DNA from 4 places in the Streptomyces sp. NPDC018045 genome. Region 3 is predicted to be linked to each of the others. Evidence: riboswitches for the same ligand, from Rfam matches in the RefSeq annotation. Region 3 holds a riboswitch; each other region holds the start of a gene.
What was found. A riboswitch is a leader RNA that binds a small molecule or an ion and turns the genes downstream of it on or off. The one in region 3 is predicted to bind cobalamin.

Region 1 (5,426 bases), on a different contig from region 3:
CCGGCGGTTGTCGGCGGACAGCACGCCGTGGCCGGAGGAGCCCGACTGCGGCTGCTTGCCGTCGTGGGTGTACGTCATCTGTTCCGTCGTGCCCTTGACCAGGTCGCGTACGAACAGATCAGCGCGGCCGGCCGGATGGCCGGGCACCACCTCGCCGTACTGACTGGAGAAGACCGCGTGGCGGCCGTCGGGGCTGAGCGAGGCGTTCCAGGCGCCGACCGTCTCGCCGGTCGAGCTGAGGCTCGCCACGCTCGTGCGGCCGGTGTCCAGGTCGTGCAGGAAGAACGGGTAGCTGTGCGGCTTGCGCAGGTCGGATTCGCCGCGAGCGGGCCGCGCGGCGGCCGGGGGCAGGTTCTGTGCCTTGGAGGTGAAGCCGACCTTGCGGCCGTCGTAGCTGAGCACCGGGCCGGCGGACGGGCCGGTGGCCTGCTCACCGGTGACGGAGACGCTCACCCGCCGCACGGCGCCCGTCCCGCGGTCGCGGACGAAGATGTCCTGGGCCTTGTTCGTGTCGCCGGGCACCAGGTCCTCGCGGCTGGAGGCGAACGCCACGGACCGGCCGTCGGCGCTGATCACCGGCATCTGGGAGCCCTGCTTGCCCTGCGGGGGGCGCCCGTCGACGGTGACGCTCCCGGTCCGCCCGGTGCGGCGGTCGTGGACGAAGATGTCGGTGTCGGCGTTGGTGTCGCCCGGCACCAGGTTCGTCGCGTCGGACTGGAAGGCGATGTAGCGGCCGTCGGCGCTGATGGTGGGTGTGGACGACCAGGAGTCGGCCTGGGCCCCGTCGCTCGCCACATCGACCCGTTCGACGGCGCCCGACCTCAGGTCCTTGACGAAGATGTCCGACTGCCCGTTGGTGTCGCCGGGCACCAGGTTGGTCGCGGCGGAGTCGAAGGTGACGTACCGGCCGTCGGCGCTGAGCGCCGAGCCGGACGAGCCGCCGTTGCCCTGGGTGCCGTCGGCGGCGACGCTGGCCCGCTCGGTGCCGGGCGGCGGCGCGGACCGGGCGCCGGCCGTCGTGGCGGGCAGCAGCGCGGCGAGCGCGCACACGCCCGTCACTGCGGTGAGTCTTCGTGCGGTGGTGCGGGTGGGCCTCATGGTCGGTTCCCCTCCTGGTCGGTGCGTTGGGTGCGGCCCGTGCCCGCGCGCCGGTGTCGCGGCACGCGGGCGCGTCGGCGGGCCGGTACGTCAGTGCCGGAGCCGGCGGACGAAGACGTCGCCCGTCCCGTTCGTGTCCCCGGGCACCAGCCCGGCGTCGCGTGAGTCGAACGCGGCCAGCCGCCCGGTGGCGTCGGGTGCCGCGGTGTTCGTCCAGGACGCCGACTGGCCGCCGCCCGCACCGACGTTGATCCGCTCGACGCGCCCGGTCCGCAGGTCGCGGACGAAGCCGTCGACCTGGCCGTTGGTGTCGCCGGGCACCAGGTTGGTGGCGGCGGAGGTGAAGAAGAGCCGCCGGTTGTCCGCGCTGAGCCGCCCGTCGGAGGACCAGCCGTTGCCCTGGGAGCCGTCGTGCGCGCGGGACAGCAGCCGGGTGGTGCCCTGCTCCAGGTCGCGGGCGAAGAGGTCGTACGTGCCGTTGGTGTCGTCCGGCACCACGTCCGCGGCCAGGGCGGAGAAGACCGCGTACCGGCCGTCGGGGCTGAGCCCCGGGGACGGCGACACGCCGACGACGGCGTCCGTGGTGCTCAGGCTCGCCGGCCGGGTCCGTCCGGTGTCCAGGTCGTGGACGTACATGGGGTCCTGCGGCGGCGGCCGGCGGAAGCCGGGCCCGGCGGGGGTGAGGTTCCGCGCCTTCGAGGTGAACGCGATCCGGCGGCCGTCGGCGCTGATCGACGGGAAGGCGGACGCGGCGTCGGCCTGGGTGCCGTCACTCGCCGCGCTCACCCGTCGTACCGTTCCCGCCCGCACATCGTGAACGAAGATGTCCAGGCTCTCGTTGGTGTCGCCGGGCACCAGGTCCGGGCGGTGAGAGCCGAAGGCGAGCCGGTGGCCGCTGCCGCTGAGGGCGAAGTTCTGCACCCCGTACCCGTACGGGGACTTCCCGGCGCCCGCGGTGGGGCTGGTGGTGCGCCCGGTGCGGCGGTCGTGGACGAAGACGTCGCCCTCGTCGTTGGTGTCGCCGCTGACCAGGTTCGCCGCGCTGGAGTAGAAGGCGACGTACCGGCCGTCGGCGCTGATCTCGGGCGAGCCGGACAGGCCGTCGCCGAGCGTGCCGTCGCTGCCGACGCTGACCAGGTCGACCTTTCCCGTCCGTAAATCCTTGACGTAGACGTCCTGGTGGCCGTTGGTGTCCGTGGGCCCCAGATTGGTGGCTTCCGAGGTGAATGCCACGAACCGCCCGTTCGCGCTGAGCTTCGGATCCCCGGAAAAACCGTTTCCTTGCGTTCCGTCCGCGGCCACGCTGACCCGCTCGGTGACCCCGGCCGCAGGCGAAGCGGCCGCCCCGGACGCGGGCAGCACCCCCGCCACGGCACACGCTCCCGCCACCAGACCCACGACGCGCACGGCGCCACGCGCCCCACCCGTTCTTCGCATGTTTCCCCCCTCACACAAGGCCCCCACCCGCCCCGCCGGCCGACGGAGCAGACAAGGAGCCAATACGCTTCAGGGGGCCCGGTCAACGCATCAGGGACGTTCCGCGCCACCAATACGCCCCCTGCATCAGCCGCTGTCCAGGCCGTTCGGAACGGCCGGGCAACGGCTTCGGAACCCCCCGGGAACGGCCTCGCAGCCGCCTCGTGACACCCTCTCGGAGGTCCCGGCCCACCCCCGGAGCGCGCCCCGAACGGCCGCCGAATACCACGGCTTCGGACAACCCCGCGCCAACGCGACACAAGATATGGGGGTGGGTGCACGAGGCAGCACAAGATGTATGCTCGTGCTCGCTGTCGTCGCAGGGGAATCCGGTGCGAATCCGGAACTGTCCCGCAACGGTGTACGAAGTGCGTAAACCGCACCCGTGAGTCCGAAGACCTGCCCACAGCACGTCCACGCCGGAACCGGCGCGGACGTCGATACGTCCGGGTCTCGCGGGTTGGACCGGTGGACGCTGCGCGGTGTGCCCGCGCGCCCCTTGCCGTGCCGGGGGCGCCGCACGCCCGCACGCGCCGCCGTGCCCTCCCCGGACCCTCGCCGAGTGAGGGAGAGCAGCACGTGACCATCGCGCCAACGGAGCCCGCAGCAGCCGAGCAGGTCGCGCAGCCCGCGAAGGACACGCAGCCCCGGCAGGGCACCGGCGGCCGGGCCGAGGACGGCCCCGGCGCCGCCCTGCTGCGCACGCTGACCGACCTCACCGCCGACCTGCCCGCCACCGACCCGGGCAAGATCGCCGCCGCCGCGCTGCGCGGCCGCCACCCCGGCTCCGACGAGGCCGAGCTGCGCTCGCTGGCCATGGAGGCCGCGGCCGGCCTGATCGGCGACGAGCCGCAGTACTCCAAGCTCGCCGCCCGCCTGCTGACCCGCGCCATCGCCGAGGAGGCGGCCGCGGAGGGGGCGACCGCCTTCTCGGCCTCCGTCGCCGTCGGCCACCGCGAGGGCCTGATCGCCGACAGCACGGCGGAGTTCGTACGGACCCACGCGGCCCGCCTGGACGAGTTGGTGGAGCGCGCCCTGGCGGACGGCGCGGACGACCGGTTCGGCTACTTCGGCCTGCGCACCCTGCACTCCCGCTACCTGCTGCGCCACCCGATCTCCCGCCAGGTGATCGAGACCCCGCAGCACTTCCTGCTGCGGGTGGCCTGTGGCCTGGCCGAGGACCACAGCGAGCGGGCCCTGGCCGACGTCGCCGAGCTGTACCGGCTGACCAGCACACTGTCGTACCTGCCCTCCTCGCCGACGCTGTTCAACTCCGGCACCCGGCACCCGCAGATGTCCTCCTGCTACCTGCTGGACTCCCCGCTGGACGAGCTGGACTCGATCTACGACCGCTACCACCAGGTGGCGCGGCTGTCGAAGCACGCCGGCGGCATCGGCCTGTCGTACTCCCGGGTCCGCGCCCGCGGCTCGCTGATCCGCGGCACCAACGGCCATTCCAACGGCATCGTGCCGTTCCTGCGCACCCTGGACGCCTCGGTCGCGGCCGTGAACCAGGGCGGCCGGCGCAAGGGCGCCGCCTGCGTCTACCTGGAGACCTGGCACGCGGACCTGGAGGAGTTCCTGGAGCTGCGCGACAACACGGGCGAGGAGGCCCGGCGCACCCACAACCTGAACATCGCGCACTGGATCCCCGACGAGTTCATGCGCCGCGTGGAGGCCGACGCCGACTGGTCGCTGTTCTCCCCCAGCGACGCGCCCGAACTGGTGGACCTGTACGGCGACGAGTTCGACGCCGCGTACCGCAAGGCCGAGGCCGAGGGCCGCGCCGTCAAGCAGGTCCCGGCCCGCGTCCTGTACTCGCGGATGATGCGCACCCTCGCGCAGACCGGCAACGGCTGGATGACCTTCAAGGACGCCGCCAACCGCACCGCGAACCAGACCGCCGAGCCCGGCAAGGTCGTGCACTCCTCGAACCTGTGCACCGAGATCCTGGAGGTCACTGACGACGGCGAGACCGCCGTCTGCAACCTCGGCTCGGTCAACCTCGCCGCCCACCTGGGTGACGACGGTGAGATGGACTGGGAGCGGCTGGACGCCACGGTCCGCACCGCCGTGACCTTCCTGGACCGCGTGGTGGACATCAACTTCTACCCGACCGAGCAGGCCGGCGCCTCCAACTCCCGCTGGCGCCCGGTGGGCCTGGGCCTGATGGGCCTCCAGGACGTCTTCTTCCGGCTGCGGCTGGGCTTCGACTCGCCCGAGGCGCGGGAGCTGTCCACCCGCATCTCCGAGCGGATCATGCTCGCGGCGTACGAGGCGTCCGCCGACCTCGCCGAGCGGCACGGCCCGCACCCGGCCTGGTCCGCGACCCGTACGGCCCGCGGCGTGCTGCACCCCGACCACTACCCGAACGCCGAGCCGCGCTGGGCGGACCGGTGGGCGGCGCTGCGCGCCCGTATCGCGGCGACCGGGATGCGCAACTCGCTGCTGCTGGCCATCGCGCCGACCGCCACCATCGCCTCCATCGCGGGCGTGTACGAGTGCATCGAGCCGCAGGTCTCGAACCTGTTCAAGCGCGAGACGCTGTCGGGCGAATTCCTCCAGGTCAACGCGTACCTGATCGAGGAGCTGAAGGCGCTGGGCCTGTGGGACGCGCGCACTCGTGACGCGCTGCGCGAGGCCAACGGCTCGGTGCAGGAGCTGGACTGGATTCCCGCCGGCATCCGCGAGCTGTACCGCACGGCCTGGGAGATCCCGCAGCGCGCGCTGATCGACATGGCGGCGGACCGTACGCCCTACCTCGACCAGAGCCAGTCGCTGAACCTGTTCATGGCCTCCCCGACCATCGGCAAGCTCAGCTCGATGTACGCGTACGCCTGGAAGCGCGGCAT
Region 2 (5,426 bases), on a different contig from region 3:
CGGCGGGCGCGGGCGCCCTCGCGCTGACCGGGCCCGGCCGCTACGCGGTCGACCGGCTGCTCCCGGTGCTGCGTACGCACCGGCTCGCATATGGGGTGGCTGCCCTGGTGTTCGGCGTGGTCGCGGCGTTCGTGATTCTGCTGGTACGCGACTGAGGCTGAGCTGGGTGGAACTGGGTGAAGTGAGGCCGCGTGGGGGCGGTTGGCGTACGTGAGGCTGCGGGGGCGCGTGCGGTCATGTGAGCCGCGCGGGGCTATGTGCCGGTCTATGTGAGGCCACGTGAAACGGCGTGGCCCACGTGAAGCCGTGGGGGTCACTTGAAGCCGTGGGGGGCCCGTGAAGCCGCGTGGGCCCACATGACGCCGCATGGGCCCACGTGGGGTCGCACGGGGTCGAGTGAAGACACGTACGACCACGTGCAGGCACGTAGGTCCACGAGAGGTCGGCGAAGCGACGCCGAGCCGGCGGTCGGCGAAGCGACGTCGGGCCGGCTGCCGAGGAAAGCGACGTCGGGCCAGAGCCGGGGGAAACGTCCTCGGGCCGGGACCACGCGGACTTGAAGGAAGCGAAAGCGACGTGAGTGGAGAAGCGGAAGGTGAGGGGTTGACGTGGCGGTGCGGCGGCTGAATCACGCGGTGCTCTACGTACGGGACGTGGCGCGCGCTGTGGACTTCTACACGGAGGCGCTGGGGTTCCGGGTGGACAGCGAGATCCCGGGGAGGGCCGCGTTCCTCAGGGCCGAGGGGACCGCGAACGATCACGACCTCGGGCTGTTCGCGGTCGGCGCCGCGGCGCCCGGGCCGGAGCATGGGCGGGTGGGGCTCTACCACCTGGCCTGGGAGGTCGGCACCCTCGGCGAGCTGGCGGACGTGTCGGCGGACCTGGCGGAGCGGGGCGCGTTGGTCGGCGCCACCGATCACCTGGTGTCCAAGTCGGTGTACGCCAAGGATCCGGACGGCAACGAGTTCGAGGTCATGTGGCGGGTGCCGCGGGAGGACTGGCCGGGGCCGGACGAACCGGACCGGCTCCGTCCGCTCGACCTCGAAGCCGAGCTGGCGCGCTGGGGGCGGGACGTGAAGACGGGCGCGGCGGCCGGTTCCGCGACTTGAGGGGGAGGGGGCGCGGCGCCCGGGTCGGCGGTGCGAAGGGGAAGGTGGGCGCGGCGCCCGGGTCGGCAGCTTGAGAGCGGGGTACGCGTGGTCGGGTCGGCTCCGCGTCCCCGTAGGCCAAGCAGCCTTCCGATCCCGGCTCCGCGCCCCCGCACGCCAAGCGACCTACCGCCCCCCAGCCGCCGCGCCTCCTAGGTCAAGCGGCCTCCCGGCCCTCCGTCGCCCGGGCCGACCAGCGCTTTTCCACCCCGGCCAGCCGCCAGTACGCCAGGGCGGCCGCCCAGACGACCACGAACAGGCCGACGATGATGAAGCCCACGTTGTCCAGGTCGATCGACGAGATCCAGCCGGTGAGGCCGTCGGTGAGGCCCAGCTTCTCGTGCAGGACGGTGACCAGTTCGATGGTTCCGATGAAGAAGGCGACGGCGATCGACAGGCCGGTGATCGTGAGGTTGTAGTAGACCTTGCGTACCGGGTTCGAGAACGCCCACTGGTACGCGAAGTTCATGAACGTACCGTCCAGCGTGTCGAACAGGCTCATCCCCGCAGCGAAGAGCAGCGGCAGGACCAGGATCGCGTACCACGGCAGACCGGCCGCCGCGCCGCTGCCCGCCATCACCATCAGCGTCACCTCGGTCGCGGTGTCGAAGCCGAGGCCGAAGAGCAGGCCGAGCGGGTACATCTGGCCGGGCCGGGTGATGGAGCGGGTGAAGCGGCCCAGTACGCGGTTCATGAAGCCGCGGGAGTCGAGGTGCTGTTCCAGCTCCGTCTCGTCGTACCGGCCCTGCCGCATCGCGCGGAACACCCGCCAGATGCCCGCCAGCGCGACGAGGTTGAGGGCGGCGATGAGGTAGAGGAAGCCGCCGGAGACCGTGGTGCCCACGGTGCCGAGCACCTGGTGGGCGCTCGATCCGTCGTCGAGCAGGGTGCCGGCCAACTGTGCGCCGCCGGCGACCAGGGCCGCCATGGCGACGACCACGCTGGAGTGCCCGAGCGCGAACCAGAAGCCCACCGAGACCGGGCGCTTGCCGTCGGCCATCAGTTTGCGGGTGGTGTTGTCGATGGCGGCGATGTGGTCGGCGTCGAAGGCGTGCCGCATGCCGAGGGTGTACGCGGTGATGCCGAGGCCGACCCCGAAGACCTGCGAGCCCACGGTGTAGTGCTGCGGCACGACCAGCAGGAAGAGCACACCGAAGGCGACGACGTGCAGGGCGGCTATGACCGCCATCAGGCCCGCGGTCCGCACGGTGTCCTGGCGCCGCCAGCGAAACCCGGGCAGAAGGGGCGGGGAGGGGGAAGGCGAGGGGGACGACGTTGCGGCTGGGGGAGGGGTTGGCGGAGAAGTCGGGGACGGCGTAGGGGAATCGGCGGACAGGGGCATCCGGTGGTCACGCTCCAGCACCTCGTGGATCATTTCGTGAGATGCCGTGGCCGGTCTCCTGGCTGACGGGTGTACGCGCCCGCCCCTGCCTTCCCGGCCGCGGGCTGCGGCCAGTGGCTCCGTACGGGCGCCCGGCGCGTACGGAAAGGGGCGGGAACTTCCCGATCACAGTGGCGAGGGCCGCTCCGGTCTGGACCCGAAGGTCTTCACCGGTCTTCCCGACACCACGGCCCGGACACTCTAACGCCCGCTGGCCACATGGTCATGGTCATGATCGCTGGATGGTCATCGGACAGGGGCGTCGGACAAGGTCATCGGACCAACATGGCGGGAACCCGGGGCGCCGTCCGCTCGACTACCTGGTCCTGGGCCCGTATACGCGGGCCGTGGGCAGTCGAGAGGCAGGGAGAGCGGACGTATGCGTCCTCGCGTGGGTCTGGTGAAGTCGGTGACCGGAAAGCGATCGGTGACGACGGCGGCGTCAGTGGTGGTGCTGGCGGTGGCCGCGCTGGCCACTGGTTGCGGCAGTGGTGACGGGCGTACGGCTGCGGGCGGATCGGCCGGTTCGGGCGGCGCGGCGGGAGGCTTTCCCGTCACGGTTGCCGATTGCGACGGGCGGCGGACGACGTTCACCGAGGCGCCGCGGAAAATCGTCACGAGCAATGCGGCGAGCCTGGAAATGCTGCTCCGGCTGGGTGCGGGTGACCGGGTCATCGGTACCGGATTCCCGCCCGGAAAGGGCACGTTGCCGCCTGAACTCGATGCCCGCGCGCAGCGTGTCCCGGTGCTGGGGAAGACGGTGATTCCGAAGGAGAAGCTGCTCGGTTCCGGAGCCGACGTCTATATCGACACGTTCGCTTCCATGGGCACCATGGGTGGAGCGGCGACCGGGCCGACCGAGGAGGAATTCGCCGCGGCGGGCATCAAGCACGTCTATCTGGCGTCGACGGCGTGCGCGCCGCGCAAGAAGGTGCCGCAGCGGGATCTGTCGGCGGTGGAGGGCGACATTCAGCGGCTCGGGCAGGTCACGGGCACTTCGCAGCGTGCGACGCAACTGGTGAGGGAGATGCGGAAGAAGGTCTCCTCGGTACATGCGGCCCTCGCGGACGTGCCCGCGGCGAAGCGGCCGTCGTACTTCTTCTTCGATTTCGACGCGGGGACGAAACAGCCCGTCGCGGTCTGCAATCGCCAGGTGGCGAACGCGGTGTTGACCGAAGCCGGGGCGCGGAACGTCTTCGCGGACTGCGCGAGCGCTTTCAAGCCGGTGTCGTGGGAGGACGTGGTCGGCAAGGACCCGGACTGGATTCAACTCGGCGTACGGAACCGGGGCAGCGCCGCGGCCAACGAGAAGGCATTCGACGAGGCCGAGAGATTTCTCAAGGAGTTTCCGGCCACGGCGGGGCTGCGGGCGGTGAAGGACGGAAAATTCCTTCGGATCGGCTCGGAGCGGACGACCATCGCCGGGGTGGGCAATGCCGACACGGTACGGCAGATCGCGGAGACGCTCTACCCGGACCGGCTGGCCACGTCCGGGGCGGGCCGCTGATGGCGCCGTTCGGTGCTGAGCGGGCCGATCAGGTTGAGCGGGATGGGCGGGCCAAGTCGGCCGGACGGGCCGAGACGTCCGGACGGGCCGAGACGTCCGAGCGGGCCGAGCCGGCTGAGCGGGCCAAGTCGGCCGAGCGGTCCGAGTCAGCCGGGCGGGCCGAGGGGGCCGGGCAGGCCGGGCAGGCCGAGCGGGTCGAGGAGCGTAACGGGTCGGACCGTACGGCCCCGGACGCTGCCCCTACGGGAGCCGTAGGCGCGGCTCGTACCGTATGGCTCGCCATCGGTCTGCTGGTCGCGCTGCTCGGCGCGCTGACCGCGGCCGTCGCGCTCGGTGCCACCGACATCGCTCCGGCCGAGGTGTGGTCGGTGGTGTTCCGGCGGCTGGGCGGTGAGCCGCCCCGGCCGGGTACGGACGACCTGATCGTCTGGCAGCTACGCGTTCCGAGGGCGCTGCTCGCCGCGCTGGTCGGCGCGGGCCTCGGGCTCGTCGGTACGGCCACCCAGGCGCTGGTGCGCAACCCGCTGGCGGACCCGTACCTGCTGGGCATCTCCAACGGTGCGTCGCTCGGCGCGGTGGCCGCGATCGTGCTGGGCGCGGGCGCGATGGCGGGAACGGGCGGGGTGTTCGGCGCGGGCGGAACGTTCGGCCTGGGTGGGGGCGTGGGTCTGTCGCTGGCCGCCTTCACCGGGGCGCTCGCCTCGTTCGCGCTGGTGTGGACGCTGGCCCGCCGGGGCGGCGGCTTCGCGCCGCTGCGGCTGGTGCTGGCCGGGGTCGGCATCGGGCAGTTCCTGGCGGGGTTCACCAGCTATCTCGTCCTACAGGCCGGGGACGAGCAGCAGACGCGCGGCGTGCTGTTCTGGCTGATGGGCAGCCTCGGCGGCGCCACGTGGGGCACGCTCGTCCTGCCGGCGCTCGCCGTGCCGGCCGGGCTGCTGGTCCTCCAGGCGCGGGCCCGCGCGCTGAACGCGCTCACGATGGGGGACGAGACGGCGGCGAGCGTCGGCGTGGACGTCGTCCGGCTGCGCCGCACGCTGTTCGTGGTGACCAGCCTGCTCACCGGCGTCCTGGTGTCGGTGTCCGGGGCGGTCGCCTTCGTGGGGCTGATGGTGCCGCATCTGTGCAGGCTGATCGTGGGGGGCGACCACCGCAGGCTGCTGCCGCTGGCCGCGCTGACCGGGGCGCTCCTGCTGGTGGTGGTGGACATCGTGTGCCGTACCGCCATGGATACCCAGGAACTGCCCGTGGGCGTGGTGACGGCGCTGATCGGCGCGCCGGTGCTGCTGTACGTCCTGGACCGGCGGCTGGGGGGCGGGACGTGAGCGGGGGCGAGAGCGTCAGCGGGGAGGAGAACGGGGGCGGGGACGGGAATGGGGACGTGAGCGGGAGC
Region 3 (5,426 bases):
GGAGGGGCGCTCGCCGACCGGGTGGGGCTGCGGCGCACGATGGTCTGGGCGCTGGTGGTGCGCACGGCGGGCTTCGCGGCGTTCCTGGCGGCGCTGCGCTGGCCCCCGATGGCGGTGGGGGCGCTGATCCTGACCTGCTGTGGCGCCGCGCTGTACCTGCCGGCCAACAAGGCGTACCTGGTGCACGGTGTGGCCGAGGAGCGCAGGCCGGGGTTCCTTTCCGCGGGCAACGCGGCGCTCAACGCGGGGATGGCCGTGGGGCCGGTCGTCGCGGGCCCGTTCGTGCTGTCGTCCCCCGGCCCGCTGTTCGCCGTGGTGACGGCGCTGTTCGCCGTGGTCGCCGTGGGACACGCACGGCTGCCGGCCGTGGGGCGGGAGGAGGAGCGCCGCGTCCACGTTCCCGCGGCCGGCCAGGGGCTGCTGGCCGGGATCGCCGTCCTCCCCTTCGTCGCCAACGGCCTGGCGTTCTACCTGTACTTCCACTTCCAGCACTACCTCGCCGTGTACGCCGTGGCGCGGGCCTCCAGCGAGTTCTACAGCCTCGTGCTCCTGACCTGCTTCGTCCTGGTCATCGTCGTCCAGCCGCTCGCCTCGGACGGCATCCGGCGGATGAGCTACCCCGTCGCCCTGGCGGTCGGATTCGCGGGGCTGGCCGCCGGGATGGCGGTGCTGGCGTCGGGGACGCGGACCGCCCTGCTGGCGGGCGGCGTCCTGATCACGCTCGGCGACATCGTGCTCTTCCTGAAGAACGACCTGGAGGCCCTGCGCCGCAGTCCGCGTTCGGATGCCGTGGTCTTCGGGCAGCAGCGGCTCGCCGCGGGGCTGGGGGCCGGTGCCAGCGGCGTCCTGGGCGGGCAGCTCTACGGCTTCGGCGAACGCGCCGGGCACCCGGGCTGGTTCTGGCTCTTCGCCGCGGCCCAGTGCGTCCTGCTGCCACCGCTCCTGCTCGCGCTGCGGCGCGGACGGAGCGCCCCTCCCCCCGCTCCCACTGTTCACGACGACCTCACGGAAGGACCACTGGTTCCCGATGACGCACACGGGCGGATTCCAGGACGATGACTTCTGGACCGAGTTCCACGACTTCCTCTTCTCCGACCAGCGCCATGCCCAGGCCGAGGAGCTGCTCACCACCTCTCCCCTGCTGTCCTTCCCGACCGGCGCCCGGGTGCTGGACCTGTGCTGCGGGCCGGGGGTGTTCACCGTTCCGCTCGCCCGCAGGGGCTTAGGCGTGACGGGCGTCGACCGCAGCCCGGCCATGCTGGACCGCGCCCGCAAGCGGTCCGCCGACGCCGGGGTCACGGCCCGGTACGTACAGGCCGACATGCGGGAGTTCTGTGAGCCCGGTGCCTTCGACGTGGTCCTCAACATGTTCACGTCGTTTGGCTACTTCGACGACCCGGCCGACAACGCCCGCGTGCTGCGCACCCTGCACACCTGCCTGGTCCCCGGCGGCACGCTGCTCCTGGACCTGGCCGGAAAGGAACTGCTGGCCCGCAAGGTCACCCCGCCCAAAGTCGTGCGGCGCGGCGACGACCTGCTGGTGCAGACCGACACGGTGCTGGACGACTGGGCGCGGCTGCGCAGCGACTGGGTGCTCGTACGGGGCGACCGGGTGACGCGTACGAGCCTGGTGTGGTTCGTCTACAGCGCCGTGGAGCTGCGGCGGATGGCCGAGGAAGCCGGCTTCGAGGACATCGAGATCTTCGGTGGCTTCGACGGCCGTCCGTACGACCAGGACGCCGAGCGGCTGGTACTCCGGGCGGCTCGCGGGGCGTGACCGGGGCGCCTTTCCCAGGCGGAGGGCGCGCGGAGTCCGTCGCGCGCCCTTTGCCCCGAGCCCGGCCAACCGTAATATCACCTGGTCATCACCGCGACGGGAGTCAGGAAGCCGGTGCGATTCCGGCACGGTCCCGCCACTGTGACCGGGGAGTGCACCCCTGCGACAGGCCACTGCGCGCGGCGCGGGAAGGCCGGGGGAACGTCGATCCGGGAGTCAGGACACTGGCCTGTCGCGGGCCCGTTCCGAGGAGCGCGGACTCCGCAGGAGGCTTTACGTGTACGACGGCACGCCCTGTCCCCCCTTCTCTCCCCCCTCCGCCCGGCTGCGCCGGACGCGACGCGCCGCGGCACTGGCCGTGGCCCTCTCCGCCGTACTGCTGACCGGCTGCGGCACGGCGCGGGACACCGCGGGCGGCGCGCGGCCCGCGGCCTCGGCGGCGAAAGGTTTCCCGGTCACCATCGACAACTGCGGCATCCGTACCACTTACAAGAAACCGCCCTCCCGGGTGCTCACCATCCACCAGCACCCCGCCGAGCTGATGCTGGCGCTGGGGCTCCGCGACCGGATGATCGGCACCGCCTTCCCCGACTCCGCCGTCCTGCCGGAACTGCGCGCGGACTACGCGGCCATCCCGCGGCTGGCGAAGAAGGAGCCGTCCTTCGAGACCGTCCTCGAAGCCGATCCGGACTTCGTCTACGGCGGTTACGCCAGCGCGTTCGCCGAGAACGAGGGCCGCTCGCGCAAGGCTTTCGCCGACGCCGGCATCGACACCTACCTCAACCGCGAGTACTGCGGGAAGAAGCAGGTGTCCATCCGGGACACGTACGACGAGATCCGCACCATCGGCAGCATCTTCGGGGTACGGGAGCGGGCCGACAAGCTGGTCGCCGGCCTCCGGGCACGGGTGGACCGGACCACCGAGGCGGTCAAGGGCGCCCCCGCCGTACCGGTCTTCGTGTACGACAGCGGCGACAAGGCGGCTTTCACCGCCGGCGGCAAGAGCCTCGGCACCGAGATCATCCAACTCGCGGGCGGCCGGAACGTCTTCGCGGACCTGGACAAGGTCTTCGGTGACGCGTCCTGGGAGCAGGTCGTCGACCGGAAGCCCGAGGTCATCGCGATCTACGACTACACGGGGGCCGGCAGCGTCGAGCAGAAGAAGAAGTTCCTGCTGTCGCAGCCCTCGCTCGCCGACGTGCCCGCGGTGAGGAACCAGCGGTTCGTCGTCCTGCCGCTGACCGCCACCCTCGTCGGAGTGCGGCCACCGTACGCGGTGGCGGAACTGGCCCGCGCGCTGCACCCCGAGAGGTTCCGGTGACCGCCACCGCCGAGGCGGCGGCCGTACGTGACCGTCGGCCCGAGCCGAGGCCGCGCCGCCGTTCGCTCGTCATCACCCTCGTCGTCCTCACCGTGCTCCTGCTGGTCTCCGCGACGGCGGGCATGGCGATCGGGTCGGTGCACGTGCCGCCGGGCGAGGTGTGGGGCATCGTGACCCACGCGCTGGGCGCCGATTGGTCGGAGCCGGGGTGGTCCGAGGCGCGCGAGACCATCGTGCTGAACGTGCGGGCGCCGCGGGTGATCCTCGGTGCGGTGACGGGCGCGGGGCTCGCGGTGATCGGTACCGCCATGCAGGCCCTGGTACGCAATCCGTTGGCGGAGCCGTATCTGCTCGGCGTCTCCTCGGGCGCGTCCCTGGGCGCCGTCATGGTGATCGTCTTCGGGGTGAGCCTGTTCGGCCCGCTGTCGCTGTCGGCCGCCGCCTTCGCCGGCGCGCTGCTGACCCTGCTGCTCGTCTACACGACGGCCCGCGCCGGCGGCCGCATCACCTCCGTACGGCTGGTGCTGTCGGGCGTGGCGATGGCGGCCGTGCTCACGGCGGTCATGGACGTCCTGCTGCTGACCTCCGACCGGGGCAACGAGGCCCGGGCGGTCCTCGCCTGGACCCTCGGCGGCCTCGGTGGCGTGCAGTGGGGCACGCTCTGGCTGCCGGGCACGGCGCTGCTACTGGGCATCGCCGTCCTCCTGGTCCAGGCCCGGTCGCTCAACCTGCTGCTCGCGGGTGAGGAGTCCGCCACGACGATGGGGCTGGACGTGGCGCGGTTCCGGGCCCGGATGTTCGTCCTCCTCTCGCTCGTCACCGGCGTCCTGGTGGCCGCGGCCGGGCCGATCGGCTTCGTCGGCCTGATGCTGCCGCACATCGTGCGGCTGTTCGTGGGCGGCGACCACCGCCGGGTGCTGCCCGCGGCCGCACTGGCCGGTGCGGTGTTCCTGATCTGGGCCGACATCGCGGCACGGACGGTCGCCGCGCCGATGGAGATCCCCGTCGGGGTGCTGACCGCGCTGTGCGGCGGACCGTTCTTCCTGTGGCTGATGCGCCGCGACGCCCGCCGTACCGTGCGCCGAGGAGTGGCATGAGCGCGACCGAACTGACCGTTGACGGCGTCACGCTCACCGCCGGAGCACACCATCTGGTGCGGGACGTCTCCCTGACCGCCCGGCCCGGCGAGGTGGTCGGCCTGGTCGGACCCAACGGCAGCGGCAAGTCGAGTCTGCTGCGCGCCGTCTACCGGGTGCTGCGGCCCGACGCGGGACACGTCCGCGTGGACGGCGCGGACGCCTGGTCACTGCCGGTACGGCGGCTGGCCCGCACGGTGGCCGCCGTGGTGCAGGAGGCGGGCGCCGACTTCGACCTGACCGTGCGCGAGGTCGTCGCGATGGGCCGCACACCGCACAAGCGGCTGCTCGACGGGGACAGCGCCGAGGACGCCGCCCTGGTGACGTGGGCCCTGGAGTCGGTGGACGCCGCCGCGCTGGCGGACCGGTCCTTCGACCATCTCTCCGGCGGCGAGCGCCAGCGGGTGCTCATCGCCCGCGCCCTGGCCCAGCGGCCCTCCCTGCTGGTCCTCGACGAGCCGACCAACCATCTGGACGTACGGCACCAGTTGACGGTGCTCGGGGCCCTGCGCAGGCTGCCCGCCACGGTCCTGGTGGCCCTGCACGACCTGAACCTCGCCGCGTACTACTGCGACCGCCTGTACGTCCTGCGCGAGGGGGCGGTGACGGCGTCAGGGCCGCCCGTCGAGGTGCTGACCGAGGAGCTGCTGGCGGAGGTGTACGGCGTGACGGCCGAGGTCGCCGTCAACGCGCGGACGGGCGCGCCGCAGGTGTCGTTCCTGCCCGGGGAACACGACCGGCCGGCCGTCGCGATACCGGATCACTCCGGTATCTGAGTGGCCGGGGCGGTCACGGGCGGCCCGTCCGGCCGGGGCCGCCCGCCGTCGTGGCCGGAGAGGACCACGGCCAGCAGCCCGGCGATCACGGCGGCGGCAGCGACCCGGCCCACCGCCCGGGCCGTCCAGCGCAGCGGCGGGACCTCCGCCTGCCGCCCGGGCGCACCCAGGCGCTCGGCCCGGCGCGCGGGACGCAGCAGCCGGAGCAGAAGCAGCACCGCGACGGGCAGTTGCAGCAGCCACAGGGCGGTACGCGGCCACTCGTCGTACCAGACGTTGGTGCCGTACAGCAGCGTGTGCCAGACGCTCAGCACGTACACGACGATCACGAAGCGGTGCAGCCGGCGCCAGGCGGCCGCGCCGATGCGGTGCCGCACGTAGAAGAGCAGGCCCAGCGGGACGGCGAGATACAGGGC
Region 4 (5,426 bases), on a different contig from region 3:
CCCCGCCTGGCACGGCGCCCACCGCGAACTCCCGTACCTGTTCGCCGCGTCGGCGACGGCCGCCGCCTGCGGGATGGCGCTCGTCGTCGCCCCCGCACGGGAGACCGCGCCCGCCCGCTGCGCCGCGGTACTGGCCGCGGCCGCCGACGAAGCGGTCACCAAGGCCGCCGAACGGCGCCTCGGCATGGTCGCGGAAACCTACCGCGCGGGGCGGGCCGGCACGCTGCTCCGTACGGCGAGGACGCTCACCGCGGCCGGAGCCGCCGTGGGCGCCGTGTGCGGAGGCCGTTCACGCCCGCTGGCCGCCGCGAGCGGCCTGGCGCTGCTCGCCGGTTCCGCGTGCACCCGCTTCGGGGTCTTCGCGGCCGGCATCGCCTCCGCCGAGGACCCGAAGTACACCGTCGTACCCCAACGGGCGGCCAAGGAAGCCCGCCGCACCACCCCAACGCACAGCGCGGAGAGGACACAGCCCACATGACCCGCACACCCCACAACGACGAGCCGGCCCAGGTCGTGCTCAGCGCACAGTCCCCGGCCGACGCCGAGGCCGTGTTCAGCACCTTGCGGAGCTGCTTCGACTCCGACCGGGCCGCCGGCGACACCGCGCACGACGAGCCGAAACAGCCCGGGCACCCGACCGTCTGGACCGAGACCTTCGAAACCTCGGAGGTACGCGGCGAGGTCCGGCCGAGCGTGGGCCTGGCCGCCACCGTCACCGCCGACCTCCAGGGCAGCCACCTGGCGGTGGACCGGCTGCGCGACGTGCTGACGCGCGCGTTCTCCGTCCGTACGGAAGGCACGGTCTCGGGCGACCAGGAGGTCGAGCTGCAAATCGTCCTGGAGAGCGCGGGGGAGAGCTGACCGCCTTCAGGACGTCACGGGCGGGCGCGGAGCAGCCTCAGTTCCGTTCCGCGCCCGCCCGTTCTGCGGCCGGGGCCCTCACCCCGGCGGCACACCGGGGCCCCTCAGCCCCGGTCGTCCGTGCGGAACCGGAGGCGGCGGAGGAGCCGAGGTCCTCGCCGCCACCGCCACCGGCTCAGGTCAGGCCGAGGGCGGCAGCTCCGCCCGGACGGTCCGGGCGGCGGCGACGAGGTTCTCCAGCGAAGCGCGGGTCTCGGGCCAGCCGCGGGTCTTCAGACCGCAGTCGGGATTGACCCACAGGCGCTCGGCCGGGATGGCTCCGAGACCCTTGCGCAGCAGGCTCGCCGCCTCCTCGGCGCTCGGCACCCGGGGCGAGTGGATGTCGTACACGCCCGGCCCGGCCTCCCGCGGGTAGCCGTGTTCGGCCAGTTCCCGGGCCACCTGCATGTGGGAGCGGGCGGCCTCCAGGCTGATGACGTCGGCGTCGAGGTCGTCGATGGCCCGGACGATGTCGCCGAACTCGGCGTAGCACATGTGCGTGTGGATCTGCGTACGGTCCCGTACGCCGCTGGTGGTGAGGCGGAACGCCGCGGTGGCCCAGGCGAGGTAGGCGGCATGGCCGGCGGCGCGCAGCGGCAGTGTCTCGCGCAGGGCCGGCTCGTCCACCTGGATGACCGAGGTGCCGGCCGCCTCCAGGTCGGCGACCTCGTCCCGCAGGGCCAGCGCCACCTGCCGGGCGGTGTCGCCGAGCGGCTGGTCGTCCCGGACGAAGGACCAGGCGAGCATGGTGACCGGGCCGGTCAGCATCCCCTTGACGGGCCGGTCGGTGAGCGACTGCGCGTACCGCGTCCACCGCACCGTCATCGGCTCGGGCCGTGAGATGTCGCCCGCGAGGACCGGCGGCCGGACGTAGCGCGTGCCGTACGACTGGACCCAGCCGTGCTGTGTGGCGAGGCAGCCGGTGAGCTGTTCCGCGAAGTACTGCACCATGTCGTTGCGTTCGGGCTCGCCGTGGACGAGGACGTCGAGGCCCGCCCGCTCCTGGAAGGAGAGCACCTCGCGGATCTCGTGCTCGATGCGCTCCTCGTACCCGGCCGTGTCGATGCGTCCCGCGCGCAGATCCGCGCGGGCGGTGCGCAGTTCGGCGGTCTGCGGGAAGGAGCCGATGGTGGTGGTCGGCAGCAGGGGCAGGCCCAGGTGGGCCCGCTGCGCGGTGGTCCGCTGCGCGTAGGGCGCCGAGCGGCGGCCGTCGGCGTCGGTGACGGCGGCGGTACGGGCCCGTACGGCGGGGTCGTGGGTGATCGCGGAACCGGCGCGGGACGCCAGGGCGGCTCGGTTGGCGGCCAGTTCGGCGGCGATCGTGTCGGTGCCGTGCGCGAGTGCGCGGGCGAGCGTGGCGATCTCGGTGGTCTTCTGCCGGGCGAACGCGAGCCAGCGCAGGACCTGCGGGTCGATGTCCCGCTCGGCGGTGGCGTCGAGCGGCACGTGCAGCAGGGAGCAGGAGGCCGCCACGTCGACCCGGTCGGCCAGGCCCAGCAGCGTACCGAGCGTGCCCAGCGACCTCTCGTAGTCGTTGAGCCAGATGTTGCGGCCGTTGACGACACCGGCGACCAGCCGCTTGCCGGGCAGGCCGCCCACGGCGGCGAGCGCGTTCAGATTGTCCGCGGCGGCCTCGGTGAAGTCCAGCGCGAGACCGTCGACGGGGCTCTTGGCGAGCACCGGCAGGGCCTCGCCGAGCTGGTCGAAGTACGAGGCGACCAGCAGCTTCGGGCGGTCGTCGAGGCCGCCGAGGACGCGGTAGGCGCGCTCGGTGGCGTTGAGTTCGGCCGGGGTGCGGTCCTGCACCAGGGCGGGCTCGTCGAGCTGCACCCACGCGGCACCGGCCGCACGGAGGTCGGCCAGGACCTCCGCGTAGACGGGCAGGAGCCGGTCCAGCAGGGTCAGCGGATCGAAGTCGGCGGCGACACCCGGGGCGGGCTTGGCCAGCAGGAGATAGGTGACCGGGCCGACGAGGACCGGGCGCGGCGCGTGGCCGAGCGCGAGCGCCTCCCGCACCTCGCCGACCTGCTTGGCGGAGTCGGTGGTGAAGACCGTGTCAGGGCCCAACTCCGGTACCAGATAGTGGTAGTTGGTGTCGAACCACTTGGTCATCTCCAGCGGCGCCACGTCCTGCGTGCCGCGCGCCATCGCGAAGTAGCCGTCCAGGGCGTCGGCCTCGACGGCGGGGCGGTGCCGTTCCGGGACCGCTCCGACCATGACGCTGGTGTCCAGCACATGGTCGTAGTACGAGAAGTCACCGGTCGGTACCTCGTGGATGCCGGCGTCGGCGAGCTGTTGCCAGTTCGAACGGCGCAGGTCCTTCGCGGTCTCCGTCAGCGCGTCCGCGCTGACGCGGCCCTTCCAGTACCCCTCGACGGCCTTCTTCAGTTCCCGGTTGCGACCCTGGCGGGGGTAGCCGTACACGGTGGCCCGTGCTGCCGCGGCTGCGGGCTTCGCTGTCACGGAATCTCCTTCGCGGACGTGTTCTTCTCCGAGTCCCGGTGACGGGACGAGAACGCGAAGGAATGACGCACCGGACGGGCCACCCGGCGCCGCCGAACGGCACGCGTGCTCGTCTGATGTGTACGCCGACCCGCCCTCGAGGTCACCGGAATGTCCGCGCACGTATGGACGCACGCGGGCAACGGGCAGGTCTTCGGACTCGCGGGCACGCCTGCCGGACCTTCGTCCGGCGGGCACCTACTGGCCGTCGCTTCCCGGATCCGCGGCCCGGATCCAGTGCGTATGACGGCGGTCGTTCTCGCTCACCGCTGCGGGGCAGTCCCGGATTCCCACCGGGTTCCCTCTTGCGACGCACCTGCCTGGCGGACAGGGCGAACCAGTTGCACCGGACAGAGTAGGTCCCTCACCCCTCGTACGGACAGACCTGTTCGTGTGGCGGCGCGTGAGATGGGACACGAGGGGAGCCGGCGGGGCGGGTCGGGCGGCCCTTGTGCCTCCGCCGCCACACCGCAACAGAAAACCCTGCCGGGCCGATTCGGGTGGGGCGTTGCCTCGTCGCGCGCCTCGCCCGATCGTGAGTTCACCGCGGCTGAAGCGGGATTCCGGGATGGCTGCATCGGCCATCCGGGCGGCGCACCGTTCTGCGAATGCGGCAAAGGCGTCGTCGGCACCGCCGCCGAGGGTGTTTCTGTGCCGCTTATTGGTCGCTGTATTTCTCGCTGTTGCTTCCGGTGGGAAGTTTGTGGATGAGGTGGTGGGAGTGGCCGGGCGCGGTCGTGGTGGGTGCGTGGTGGCCTGGGGAGAGGGTGCGCGAGGTGTCAGGTGGGTGGTGGTGACGGGCTGCGGAGCGGGGTTCGAGGGGTTTCCGGGAACCTTTTGCGTGGCGGTGGGATTGCGGTGGGGCGCGTGGGGGAAGGATGGTTTTCTTTGGGGGCCGGGGGGTGTGGGGGACTTGATGAAGTGGTCAACTATTCATTGACAGTTGCTCTGTACGGGTGGTTGAGTCGGCCTCGCCACGGGGGCCTTGCCCATGGTTTGCCGTACCGCGGGGAGGGGTGACCGTCAATTGAGTCCTGTCCATCGAGCCCTGACCATCGAATCCCCGTCCCCGGCATCTGCCGGACATTCCGGTCCGCCGCGGCGACCGCGGTTTTGACCGAGGGGTTTTTCCCCTTCTTGATGCGGTGTCGGTGAGGCGTTCACGTTGCCGTACGCGGTGAATCCCCCGTGCCGTCATGGTGATGCCGACTGCAAGGCGGGTGTCCCGGGCGACTTTGAACCCGGTGTCCAGGAACAAGGAGCAAGGTGTGCTTGACGCCCGGAGAGGGACCCGGAAGACATTCGACAAGCCGGGTACCGAATCGGCGGATCTGGTGGTGGACGGCGGGCGGGCCGCGGCGGCCGTCGGTGCCGGTGCGCTGAGCGTCGGGGTGCCGGGCGACAAGTCGGTCAGTCACCGGGCCCTGCTCGCGGCCCTGCTTCCGGGAGCACCCGAGGTGCTGACGGTGCGCAACGCCAACGTGGGCGGCGCCGTACGCGCGTTGCTGCCGGCGATGCGCGCGCTGGGCGTGGAGGTCGTGGCCGGTGCGGACGGCGCCACGCTGACCGTGCGGCGCGGTGCGGCACCGGTGCCGCAGCGGGTACGGGAGCACCCGGATGTCGCCCGGTGGCCCGAGGGCGTGCCGTACGTGGAGACCGGAGGGTCGAGCGCCGCGGCCCGGCTGCTGATCGGCGTACTCGCGGGGAGTGGCACCCCGGCGGTGGTGGACGGCGACGACGTACTGCGGCACCGGCCGATGGACTGGCTGGTCGACCCGCTGGCCGAACTGGGCGCGGACATCACGTATCTCGGGGACGACGGCTGCCTGCCCGTCTGGGTGAAGGGACCGGTGTGCCGGCCCGGCAGGACGGTGGAGTTACGCGTGGGGAGCGCGCAGGCACGGTCCGGGGTACTGCTGGCCTTGGCCGCCGCCGGCCTGCCCGGGACCGTACGGCACCCGGTGCGTTCGCGGGACCACACCGAGCGGATGCTCGCTTCGTTCGGCGGTGAGCTGGACGAGGGG

Region 1: linked by a shared signal. The riboswitch ahead of ACH4EB_RS25510 (ribonucleoside-diphosphate reductase subunit alpha) and the one ahead of ACH4EB_RS33790 (ABC transporter substrate-binding protein) in region 3 are both predicted to bind cobalamin.
Region 2: linked by a shared signal. The riboswitch ahead of ACH4EB_RS02465 (HoxN/HupN/NixA family nickel/cobalt transporter) and the one ahead of ACH4EB_RS33790 (ABC transporter substrate-binding protein) in region 3 are both predicted to bind cobalamin.
Region 4: linked by a shared signal. The riboswitch ahead of metE (5-methyltetrahydropteroyltriglutamate--homocysteine S-methyltransferase) and the one ahead of ACH4EB_RS33790 (ABC transporter substrate-binding protein) in region 3 are both predicted to bind cobalamin.

The regions. Positions count from the first base shown of each region.
Region 1 is NZ_JBIRFL010000013.1:37,489-42,914, reverse strand. Features, by position in the region: gene ACH4EB_RS25520 (TolB family protein) at 1-1,098, opposite strand, end outside; gene ACH4EB_RS25515 (TolB family protein) at 1,189-2,331, opposite strand; cobalamin riboswitch at 2,856-2,996, shown strand; gene ACH4EB_RS25510 (ribonucleoside-diphosphate reductase subunit alpha) at 3,154-5,426, shown strand, end outside.
Region 2 is NZ_JBIRFL010000001.1:587,999-593,424, reverse strand. Features, by position in the region: gene ACH4EB_RS02475 (DoxX family protein) at 1-155, shown strand, start outside; gene ACH4EB_RS02470 (VOC family protein) at 609-1,109, shown strand; gene ACH4EB_RS02465 (HoxN/HupN/NixA family nickel/cobalt transporter) at 1,306-2,523, opposite strand; cobalamin riboswitch at 2,521-2,734, opposite strand; gene ACH4EB_RS02460 (ABC transporter substrate-binding protein) at 2,978-4,036, shown strand; gene ACH4EB_RS02455 (iron chelate uptake ABC transporter family permease subunit) at 4,036-5,358, shown strand.
Region 3 is NZ_JBIRFL010000029.1:26,614-32,039, forward strand. Features, by position in the region: gene ACH4EB_RS33780 (MFS transporter) at 1-1,059, shown strand, start outside; gene ACH4EB_RS33785 (class I SAM-dependent methyltransferase) at 1,028-1,777, shown strand; cobalamin riboswitch at 1,843-2,025, shown strand; gene ACH4EB_RS33790 (ABC transporter substrate-binding protein) at 2,055-3,098, shown strand; gene ACH4EB_RS33795 (FecCD family ABC transporter permease) at 3,095-4,195, shown strand; gene ACH4EB_RS33800 (ABC transporter ATP-binding protein) at 4,192-5,010, shown strand; gene ACH4EB_RS33805 (ferric reductase-like transmembrane domain-containing protein) at 4,995-5,426, opposite strand, start outside.
Region 4 is NZ_JBIRFL010000009.1:239,073-244,498, forward strand. Features, by position in the region: gene nrfD (NrfD/PsrC family molybdoenzyme membrane anchor subunit) at 1-478, shown strand, start outside; gene ACH4EB_RS22440 (hypothetical protein) at 475-861, shown strand; gene metE (5-methyltetrahydropteroyltriglutamate--homocysteine S-methyltransferase) at 1,042-3,363, opposite strand; cobalamin riboswitch at 3,530-3,759, opposite strand; gene ACH4EB_RS22450 (3-phosphoshikimate 1-carboxyvinyltransferase) at 4,671-5,426, shown strand, end outside.